3 regions of the Bradyrhizobium sp. MI1.3 genome follow, and region 2 is predicted to be linked to each of the others. Evidence: riboswitches for the same ligand, from Rfam matches in the RefSeq annotation. Region 2 holds a riboswitch; each other region holds the start of a gene.
The links. Region 2 has a riboswitch for cobalamin ahead of AC0L3A_RS00885 (energy-coupling factor ABC transporter permease). Riboswitches for the same ligand answer to the same signal wherever they lie in the genome.

Region 1 (3,205 bases), on a different contig from region 2:
CATGCCTACTCGGCACCAGGCATGAGGCTGAGTGCAATTCGGTCTGCAAGGCCAGTGTCGCTCGTCCCGCCGCCACTTCATTTCCCTCCGAAGCTTGTTATACCACAAGCCCGTTTTGGCATGCCTCCAGCGAGTCCTCCGCGCAGCTAGCGTTGCAGCCATGAGCGAGGCTTGCACAAACCTCCAGTCGGGGTGTGTGACCGGAGGTTTGCCGAGATCCAACGTAGACCTGCGTCCGTTGGCGGTTTTTTGTCGCCGCCGGTTGAGGAAGCGTCAGCCTCGCTTGCCCCCGCGCTGCGTGCCAAACAAACCGACGGACGCTTCCAGCGTCAAGTCGCGACTGACTCTCGCAAGAGGGCCCGAGGGCTCGTAGCCTGAAATTGAAGCGACCTGTTGCTGTCGCAGATGCAACATGGTCTCAGATCCGGGACAGCCGAATTGAGCAAATTGCCCAACATTGAGCGCGTCTGCGTTTGGCACGGCATTTGAAAGGGATCGCCCATGGCATCGCTCGCCTAAGGAGTCGGAAGGCATGGCTTACAAGATCGTCGCTTCGCAATGCACCGTTTGTGGCGCATGTGAGTTCGAGTGTCCCAACGCGGCGATCAGTCTGAAGCGCGACATTTACGTTATCGATGTCAAAAAATGTACGGAGTGCGAGGGCCATTGCGACACGCCGCAATGCGCGGTGGTCTGTCCGGTCCCTGACACCTGTGTCCCGTCCAAGACAGGATAGGCAGCCCGCGACCAAAAGGCCTCATCGCTCGATTTCGCGAACGAAGTTGTAGATGTGGGACCTTGAGGAGACCACGACCGCATGGGGCGCATCGAGGTCGATTAAGATCGTTATGAGCTTAAGACGCTGAGCGACTTCGAGGAACCGCTCAAAGGGCTCTGTCGGAGGACACCGTCGAATTTGTCACGAACAAGGACAAGGCCCTCGATGCTCAGTGGCCGCGTTAAGGCCTATCGTCGCTGGCGGCGAGTCGAGGCGAGGCAGACCGGCGTCGAGCGGCAACGGACGCATCGAAGCCGGGCGCAAAAGTCGCTCAGCACGTGAACACCTAGTGCACCGAGAAGATCATCTTGGCCAACCTCACGGAGGCGGACGACCTCGTGCCTGGTCGCGGGCCCGCCGAACGCCAAGGAGCCGACCTGATCATCCGTGCGGTCCTGGAGCAATCCGGCTTTCGAAATTTCTAGGGAGCCTCGTGGGCTGTGACCAAACGGAGCCGGCCGAGGATGATCGCACGTTCCTGACGCGCAGGTTCGAAAAGCTGCTGACGGAAAAGGTCGCCTCCTCGCGATCACACAGATACCGAAAGCGGCCCGGGTTCGTTCCGGTGGTGGAGCTCAACCGTTACGCGAGCAAGGAGCGAATGCATTCACAAGCGGAGCCTCCACAGATCCGGGCGTATTCACCAGGCCGCGAGCAAGACCGTCGTACCCGCCTAGTGCGCTCGTAATCGCTTGGCAATACCGCAGCGAGAATCGGTAGGTTGACGCATCGATCCTCGTGCGCATAATTCAAGCCGTCGCGGTCTCCGGATTTCGTTTGATCCGGAGCTAAGAGGGAAGCCGGTGCAATGCCGGCGCTGCCCCCGCAACTGTAAGCGGCGAGCCGCTGTCCAACGAAGTCACTGAAGCCATGCGGCTTCGGGAAGGCCGGACAGCAGCGACGACCCGTGAGCCAGGAGACCTGCCTCGACAAGATATCGTCCACGGGCGGGGCGTCCCGGTGTGCGCCAAGCAGTTGTCGCTCACGCGATGTTCGCTGTCTGCGTCCGCCATGGCCTTTGCCCCAACATGGGGTCTAAGCTATGTCAATCCTTTCGCTTCCCGTTGCCACACTGGGGACGTCACGCATCGGCCCACGACGCGAACTCAAATTCGCACTCGAGAGCTACTGGGCGGGAAAATCCAGCGAAGCCGAGCTCCTCGAGGCGGGGAGTGGACTTCGTGCCGCTAATTGGGCACGCCAGAAATCCCGCGGTGCGACCGTCATTCCTTCGAATGACTTCTCGCTCTACGACCATGTGCTCGATACCAGCCTAATGGTCGGCGCCATTCCCGACGTTTACGGCTGGAACGAAGGTCCTGTGTCGCTCAAAACCTACTTCACCATGGCGCGTGGCGCTCAAGACGGTGGTCACGCTCAGCATGGGCCCGGCGTAGCCGCACAGGAGATGACGAAGTGGTTCGATACGAACTACCACTACATGGTGCCGGAATTTCACCAGGATCAGATCTTTAAGCATGCCTCTCGGAAGCCGATTGAGGAATATGAGGAGGCAAGAAGCCTCGGTTATCAGACGCGGCCCGTCCTAGTGGGCCCAGTCACTTTCCTGAAGCTCGGCAAAAGCGTAAATCCCGCATTCAATCCGCTGTCGCTGCTTGATCGACTCCTCCCCGTCTATGTCGATGTTCTCCGCGAACTAGCCTCGCGCGGCGCTGAATGGGTTCAGCTCGACGAGCCATGCCTAGTGATGGACGCCGACGAAGCATCTCGGGCCGCTGTCCGCCGGGCCTATGCTCATTTCGCTAAGGCCGTGCCGGCCCTTAAAATCATGCTGGCCACATACTTCGGGGGTGTCGGCGACAATCTTGAAACAGTCTTGGCCTTGCCCGTTGCCGGGGTTCATGTCGACCTGGTTCGTGCACCTGACCAGTTGGACGCGATTGTCGCCAGAGCAGGTAGAGATCTCGTGGTCTCGCTCGGTGTCGTTGATGGTCGCAACGTGTGGCGCTCTAATCTGCCGGCGCTACTCGACCAACTTGCTCCTATGGTCAAAAAACTGGGCAGGGACCGTGTTCAGATTGCCCCCTCCTGCTCGCTGCTTCATGTTCCGACCGACATTGAACTAGAGATCGATCTCGATCCCAATCTGAAGACGTGGTTGGCGTTCTCAGTGCAGAAGATCAAGGAACTTTCGATATTGGGCAAAGCGCTGGCTGGCCATGCTGCCGACGTGGCCGATGAACTCACGCTCTCAGAGGATGCATCCGTCACCCGCGAAACATCGCCGAAGATCCACAGTGCGAACGTCGCCGGACGAATGGCCGCGATCGACGATAGCATGCGTCGCCGTCGCAGTGCGTTCACCCAGCGCGCCGACGTCCAGCGCGTCGCCTTCGCATTGCCGATGTTTCCAACCACAACCATCGGATCCTTCCCGCAAACGGCGGACGTCCGCAATGCGCGTGC
Region 2 (3,205 bases):
CATCGCGCAAGCGACGGCCGGTCGTGACCAGAAATGGCTCGCCGATATCGTTGAGCGGCAGCGCATGCGCCGCGCACAGCGCCTGGATCGAGGTGATGCCGGGAACGACCCTGATGTCAGGCAAGGGATCGAGCCGCCGCGCGATGCGCAGCGAGGAATCATAAAGCGAGGGATCGCCCCAGATCAATAGCGCGACATTGCCCTCGCCTTCGAGATGATCTGCGATCGTCTGCGACCAGGCAGCGGCCACGGCATCGTGCCAATCGTCCACGCCCTTGCGATAGTCCGCTTCAGCGGCGTCGCGGACGGGCAGATCGAACTCGGCAATGCGCGTCGTGTCGCTGGCGAGCACATCGGCGCAGATCGTCCGCCTGAGATCGGCGAGATCGGACTTGGCCGTCCCCTTGCGCGGGATCAGGACGAGATCAGCCGCGTTGATGGCAGTAATCGCGGCGCGCGTGAGCTGCTCGGGATCGCCGCAACCGATGCCTATCAGGGAGAGCGTGAGCATCGTGCCTGCGAAGGGCGGCCATGACGGCCGCCCGTTCGCTTGTCACTTAAGCCGCGTTGTGCAAACGCGGGGTGACGAGGCCGGGCGCGGTGACGCCGCGCAACGACTTCGCCAGCGCCAGCACGCCGAGATCGGCGAGCGGCTCGATCACGATGACCAGCGCATAGGACGCCGCGAAGGTCGCGATGTTGACGAGGTTGGTCGCGCCAAAACCGGCGCCATAGACCGCCCAGAACGCCACCCAGGCGATGACGCCCGCCTGATAGGTCGTCGAAAGCGCCAGCGCCTGGCGATACTTCAGATCGACATAGGCCGTGTTGCGCGCAATGATCCGCGTGGCGATCGCCTGGATCCCGAACAGCGGCACCAGCAGCGTGGTGACGTTCATGCCATATTGCGGCAGGTCGGGCGGCTCGAATAAGATGCCCTGGAACAGCAGGCCGAACGCGAGGCCGAAGGCCGCAGGCGCAGCGCCAAACAGCAGGAACAAGGTCGAGCCGAGGATGAAGTGCACCTCGGAGACGCCGACGGGGAAGTGCGGCAGGATCTCGAAGAAGATAAACACGAGTCCCGTGGTGGCGAGCGTCCGCGCCGCGAACGACGTGATGCCCTGCTCGCGCACGGTCTCGACCGCGAGCTTCAAGGCAACACCGCCGACGGCGATGCCGGTTGCGTAACTCAGCACGAGCTTGGCGTCCGAGACTAGTCCGGGTTCGATATGCATGGCTCAGATCCTTCTTGCCGTCACACCCGACGGCCTTGGCCTCAAAACGTGCACGGCCGGTCTCCTGGCTCGCGGTTCACTGGGAGTCTCCGGCCTTCCCGGGCCTTGCGGCCCAGTGGCTGATCGAAGTCCCTCACCGCTTACAGTCGCGGGGGCGGCTGGGGTTTTGAGCGCCGCAACTGGGTCCGCCCATCCCCATTCCCGATTATGCTCCGGCGCTTTGCGCCGCGTCGAGCACCATGCCTCTCCTGTGTGCCCCTTTCGCCGGCCGGGCGTCAAGGGGCGAAGGGCGGACGAGGCGGTCATGACGGATAATCCCCCGCCAGCGCGCCGAACAGGATCACGGCCGCCGTCGAGGCCGCCCCGCCCCGCGCAAGTTGCTCGGCAAGTTCCGAAATGGTGGTGCGGACCAACCGCTCATCGGGACGGCCGAGCGATTCGGCAAACACCGCCGGAGTGGTTGGGGAGAGGCCGTGCTCGATCAATTTGACGACAAGCGCCGGGAACGTCCGCCGGCCCATATAGACCACGGTCGTCGCCTCCGGATCGGCCAGCGCCACCCAATTGAGATCTGGCGGCAGCTCGCCGGTGACGTCCGCCCCGGTCACGAACTGCACGCGGCGGGAGGTGTGACGCCGGGTCAGCGGAATGCCGGCTTGCGCGGCGGCGACACAGGCCGAGGTGACGCCGGGAACGATCTCGTAGCCGATGCCGGCTTCGCGCAGCGTCTCGAGCTCCTCCTCGAGCCGGCCAAAGATGCCAGCATCGCCCGACTTCAACCGCACCACGCGCGCGCCCGTTACGGCATAGTCGACCAGCAAGCGGTTGACGTGGTGCTGCTTGGTCGAGGGCCGTCCCGCCCGCTTCCCCACCGCGACGAGATTGGCGCCGGGCCGGGCCAGATCGAGGATCGCGCCCGAAGCAAGATCGTCATAGAGCACGACGTCGGCCTCGCGCAGGCGCGCGGCTCCCTTGAGCGTGAGGAGCTCGGGATCGCCGGGGCCGGCGGAGACGAAGGAGACAAAACCGCTCACCGGTCCTCCGCGATCAGATGGAAGAACGTGCCGGTGGCTTGTCCCCGGCGCGAGCCGGTCTCGGCGATGACGGCGCCTGTCGCGTCGTGCACGACCGCGAGCGGCGTGTCGGGCTGCGCGAGGATCGTCGAATAGTGGAATTCATGGCCACGCAGGCGTGCACCCGCCCGATGCCCCGGCATCGGCGCTGTGAGCTCGGCGAGGCGATAGCCCAGATGCATGCGGCGCTTGGCAAAGCTTGTTTCCAGGCCGAGCAGGCCCGTCATCTCGTGGCTGATGCCGTCGGCGTCGGTCAAAGCGGTGCCCAGCACCATATAGCCTCCGCACTCCCCGTGCACCGGGCGCGTTTCGGCGAATGCGCGCAATCCGCTGCGGAAGCGCGCATTGGCCGCGATCTTGCCGGCGTGCAGCTCGGGATAGCCGCCCGGCAGCCAGCACACATCGGCGCCCGGATCAGGGTCCTCATCAGCCAGCGGCGAGAATGTCGATATCTCCGCACCCGCCGCGCGCCACGCTTCCAGCATATGCGGATAGACGAAGGAGAACGCGGCGTCACGGGCCAACGCAATGCGCTGACCGGGCGGCGTCACGTTGACGCCGCTCGCGGCAGGTTGCGGGGACCAGGTGGCGGCCGAACGCAGCACTGCGTCGAGATCGACATGCTCGGCGACAAAGCGCGCAGCCTCGTCGATCAGCTTGCCGATTTCCGCCTGCTCCTCGGCCTGCACCAGCCCGAGATGCCGCTTCGGCAGGCTGATCTCGGCGTGTCGCGGCAGCGCACCGAACACGGCGATGCCGACATCCAGCAGCGCACGGCGCACGAGGGCTTCGTGGCGTGGACTCGCAACGCGATTGAGCACGACGCCTGCGAGGCGAACACCCGCGCGGTAATCGCGAAGGCCTGCGGCGATCGCTGCCGCCGTCTGTGCCTGTCCC
Region 3 (3,205 bases), on a different contig from region 2:
GTCGGCCGTCGCTATTGACGCCGACCGCGACAATCACAGCGACGGATACCATGCGGCCATTCTGGCGCACCTTCACGTAGGCGGCGTCGATTCACAGATATGGCCAGTCGCCCTCAATCGGGCCGGCGAGGAACGCCTTAACCTTCTCGTCGATCTCGCCGCACAGTCGGCTGACCTGGCTCTTGGAGATGCCGGTCATGCCCATGGCCTGCACCAGATCGTCCACCGAGCGGGCCGAGACGCCCTGCACATAGGCCTCCTGCACCGCGGCCGTGAGCGCCTTCTCGGCCATGCAGCGCGGCTCGAGGAAGCCTGGAAAGTAGGAGCCCTTGCGCAGCTTGGGAATTCGCAGCTCAACCGCACCGGCGCGGGTCTCCCAAATCGGTCCCGGTAACGTTACGCTGGGCCAGACGCTCGGGGCTCTTCTCGCCATAGGCCGCCCCGGTCTGGCCTCCCACTTCCAGCTCCATCAGACGCTGGGCGGCAAAGCCGATCATCTCGCGCAGCAGATCGGCGTCGGGGGACTTCCCTACCAGCGTGCGCAGGTTCATCATGTCGTCGGTCATCGCTGGTTCCTCGGTTGCCTTGGCGTGTCGCAACCCGATCCTACCGGAGAACTGCCGGTGAGCACCGCAAAGCCGCCCGCCCGCTACGGCGCTAATTGAGGGCGCGCGTCTGGGCGGCTTCGCTCTACCGAGCTACACCACCACCAGGAACGACCAACTTTTCAGGAACGACCAACTTTTCTGCGTGTGGCTGGTTTGCTTCGGCCCACCGGTTAAGATGTCGACCGAGGGAGAAGCGATCGCACGACATCGCGCCGCGCCTCGACGAGCTTTCCAATGTTCTTGCCGCCGTCGATGCTGCGCTCGATGGCTTTCGAACGGAACGGCTGCATCCGCGAGGCGTGAATAAATCTTTCGGATTACGTCGCCGAGCGCCGCTGGACCAAGGACGGAGGCTTCGTCAACGACGAACCGTCTGTTGACACAGAATCGAATACGGCGTCTAGATGTAGTTGTCACGGTCTCTCAAATCGCAAGATAGAGAGCTAAGAGGGAAGCCGGTACGGCCGAAAGCCAAAGCCGGCGCTGCCCCCGCAACTGTAAGCGGCGAGCCGCTGTCGACAGAGTCACTGGCGCAAAATCTCGGCGCCGGGAAGGCCAGACAGCAGCAAGAACCCGCGAGCCAGGAGACCTGCCGTGACAACAACAGAGTCCTCGGGCGGGGTGTCCCGGTGGTCGCTAGCCGGCAGTGGGCCGCCGAGGGCGGCTCGTTTTCCGCATGCGCCTACTTCAGCCTTGCCCCAACCCAAGTGGGATGCCGATGTCTGGTCTGGGTCAAAGCAATTCGTTGCAAGCCGCATTGCCGCGCTCGATCGTCAAACGCGAGGGCGGCACGCTTGTCTTCGATGCCAGCAAGATCCGTTCTGCGATCGCGCGCGCGGGGCGGGCGAGCGGCGAGTTCGACGACGAGGCGGCCGGCCGGTTCATGGAAGAGACTATCAAGGTCATCGCGCACCGCTTCGTCGGCGCAACTCCCAAAGTTGAGGAGGTACAGGATATCGTCGAGCAGGTGCTGATCGCGGCGGGCTATTTCGCCACTGCGCGCGCCTATATCGTCTATCGCGAGAAACGCGGACAGGCGCGCCAGGACCACACGACGACGGTTGATGTCGCCGCTTCCATCAACGAGTATCTCGAACGTAGCGATTGGCGCGTAAATGCCAACGCCAACCAGGGCTATTCGCTGGGCGGACTCATCCTAAACCTCTCGGGCAAGGTCGTCGCCAACTACTGGCTGTCGCACATCTACCCGCCGGAGATCGGCCGCGCCCATCGTGACGGCGACCTCCATATCCATGACCTCGACATGCTCGCCGGTTATTGTGCCGGCTGGTCGCTGCGCACGCTCTTGACCGAGGGCTTGAACGGGGTGCCCGGCAAGGTCGAGGCCGGCCCGCCGAAGCATCTGTCGAGTGCGGTCGGGCAGATCGTCAATTTTCTAGGCACGTTGCAGAACGAGTGGGCGGGCGCGCAAGCCTTCAGTTCGTTCGACACCTACATGGCGCCGTTCATCCGGAGGGACCGCTTGAGCTACGGCGATGTACTGCAATCGATCCAGGAGCTCATCTACAACCTCAATGTCCCCTCGCGCTGGGGTACGCAGACGCCTTTCACCAATCTCACCTTCGACTGGACCTGCCCGGAGGACCTGCGCGAACAGGTGCCCGTGATCGGCGGAGAGGGGATGGATTTCACCTATGGCGACCTCCAGTCCGAAATGGACATGATCAACCGCGCCTATATGGAGGTGATGACGAACGGCGATGCCAAGGGCCGTGTATTCACGTTTCCAATCCCGACCTACAACATCGCCGCGGATTTCCCGTGGGAGAGCGAGAACGCAGATCGCCTGTTCGAGATGACGGCGAAATACGGCCTGCCCTACTTCCAGAACTTCATCAATTCCGAGCTTAAGCCGAACATGGTCCGCTCGATGTGCTGTCGGCTGCAGCTCGATCTTACCGAGTTGCTCAAGCGCGGCAACGGCCTGTTCGGCAGCGCTGAGCAGACCGGCTCTATTGGTGTGGTTACCATCAATTGCGCTCGCCTCGGCTATCTGCATCGCGGCGACGAAGCGGGCCTATTCGATCGCCTCGATGCGCTGCTGGAAATCGGCCGCAACAGCCTGGAAATCAAGCGCACGGTCGTGCAACGCTACATGGACCACGGACTTTTTCCCTACAGCAAGCGCTATCTCGGCACGCTACGCAACCATTTCTCCACGCTAGGCGTGAATGGTGTCAACGAGATGATCCGCAACCTCACCGCCGATTGCGAGAACATCAGCACACCTTGGGGCCATGCCTTTGCGGTACGGCTGCTTGATCATGTGCGTGCGCGCATCTCGGCGTTCCAGACCGAAACCGGCACCATGTTCAACCTCGAAGCCACGCCGGCGGAGGGCACGACCTACCGCTTCGCGAAGGAAGACCGCAAGCGCTACCCCGGAATCTTGCAGGCGGGCACCGGCGATCTCCCCTATTACACCAATTCGAGCCAACTTCCGGTCGGCCTCACCGATGATCCATTCGAGGCGCTTGAGCGCCAAGACGAGCTGCAACGCAAATACACCGGCGGTACGGTGCTCCATCTCTACATGGGTTCACGCCTGTCCTCAGGCGCAGCGTGCAAGAAGCTCG

Region 1: another riboswitch for cobalamin. It lies ahead of metE (5-methyltetrahydropteroyltriglutamate--homocysteine S-methyltransferase); the one in region 2 lies ahead of AC0L3A_RS00885 (energy-coupling factor ABC transporter permease).
Region 3: another riboswitch for cobalamin. It lies ahead of AC0L3A_RS35950 (ribonucleoside triphosphate reductase); the one in region 2 lies ahead of AC0L3A_RS00885 (energy-coupling factor ABC transporter permease).

Annotation. Positions count from the first base shown of each region.
Region 1 is NZ_JBVVPQ010000050.1:10,021-13,225, forward strand. Features, by position in the region: gene AC0L3A_RS28640 (4Fe-4S binding protein) at 533-736, shown strand; cobalamin riboswitch at 1,522-1,721, shown strand; gene metE (5-methyltetrahydropteroyltriglutamate--homocysteine S-methyltransferase) at 1,821-3,205, shown strand, end outside.
Region 2 is NZ_JBVVPQ010000001.1:200,137-203,341, forward strand. Features, by position in the region: gene cobF (precorrin-6A synthase (deacetylating)) at 1-511, opposite strand, end outside; gene AC0L3A_RS00885 (energy-coupling factor ABC transporter permease) at 558-1,235, opposite strand; cobalamin riboswitch at 1,273-1,492, opposite strand; gene cobA (uroporphyrinogen-III C-methyltransferase) at 1,538-2,269, opposite strand; gene AC0L3A_RS00895 (cobyrinate a,c-diamide synthase) at 2,266-3,205, opposite strand, start outside.
Region 3 is NZ_JBVVPQ010000091.1:17,463-20,667, forward strand. Features, by position in the region: partial or broken gene AC0L3A_RS35945 (IS256 family transposase) at 1-566, opposite strand, end outside; cobalamin riboswitch at 1,008-1,219, shown strand; gene AC0L3A_RS35950 (ribonucleoside triphosphate reductase) at 1,327-3,205, shown strand, end outside.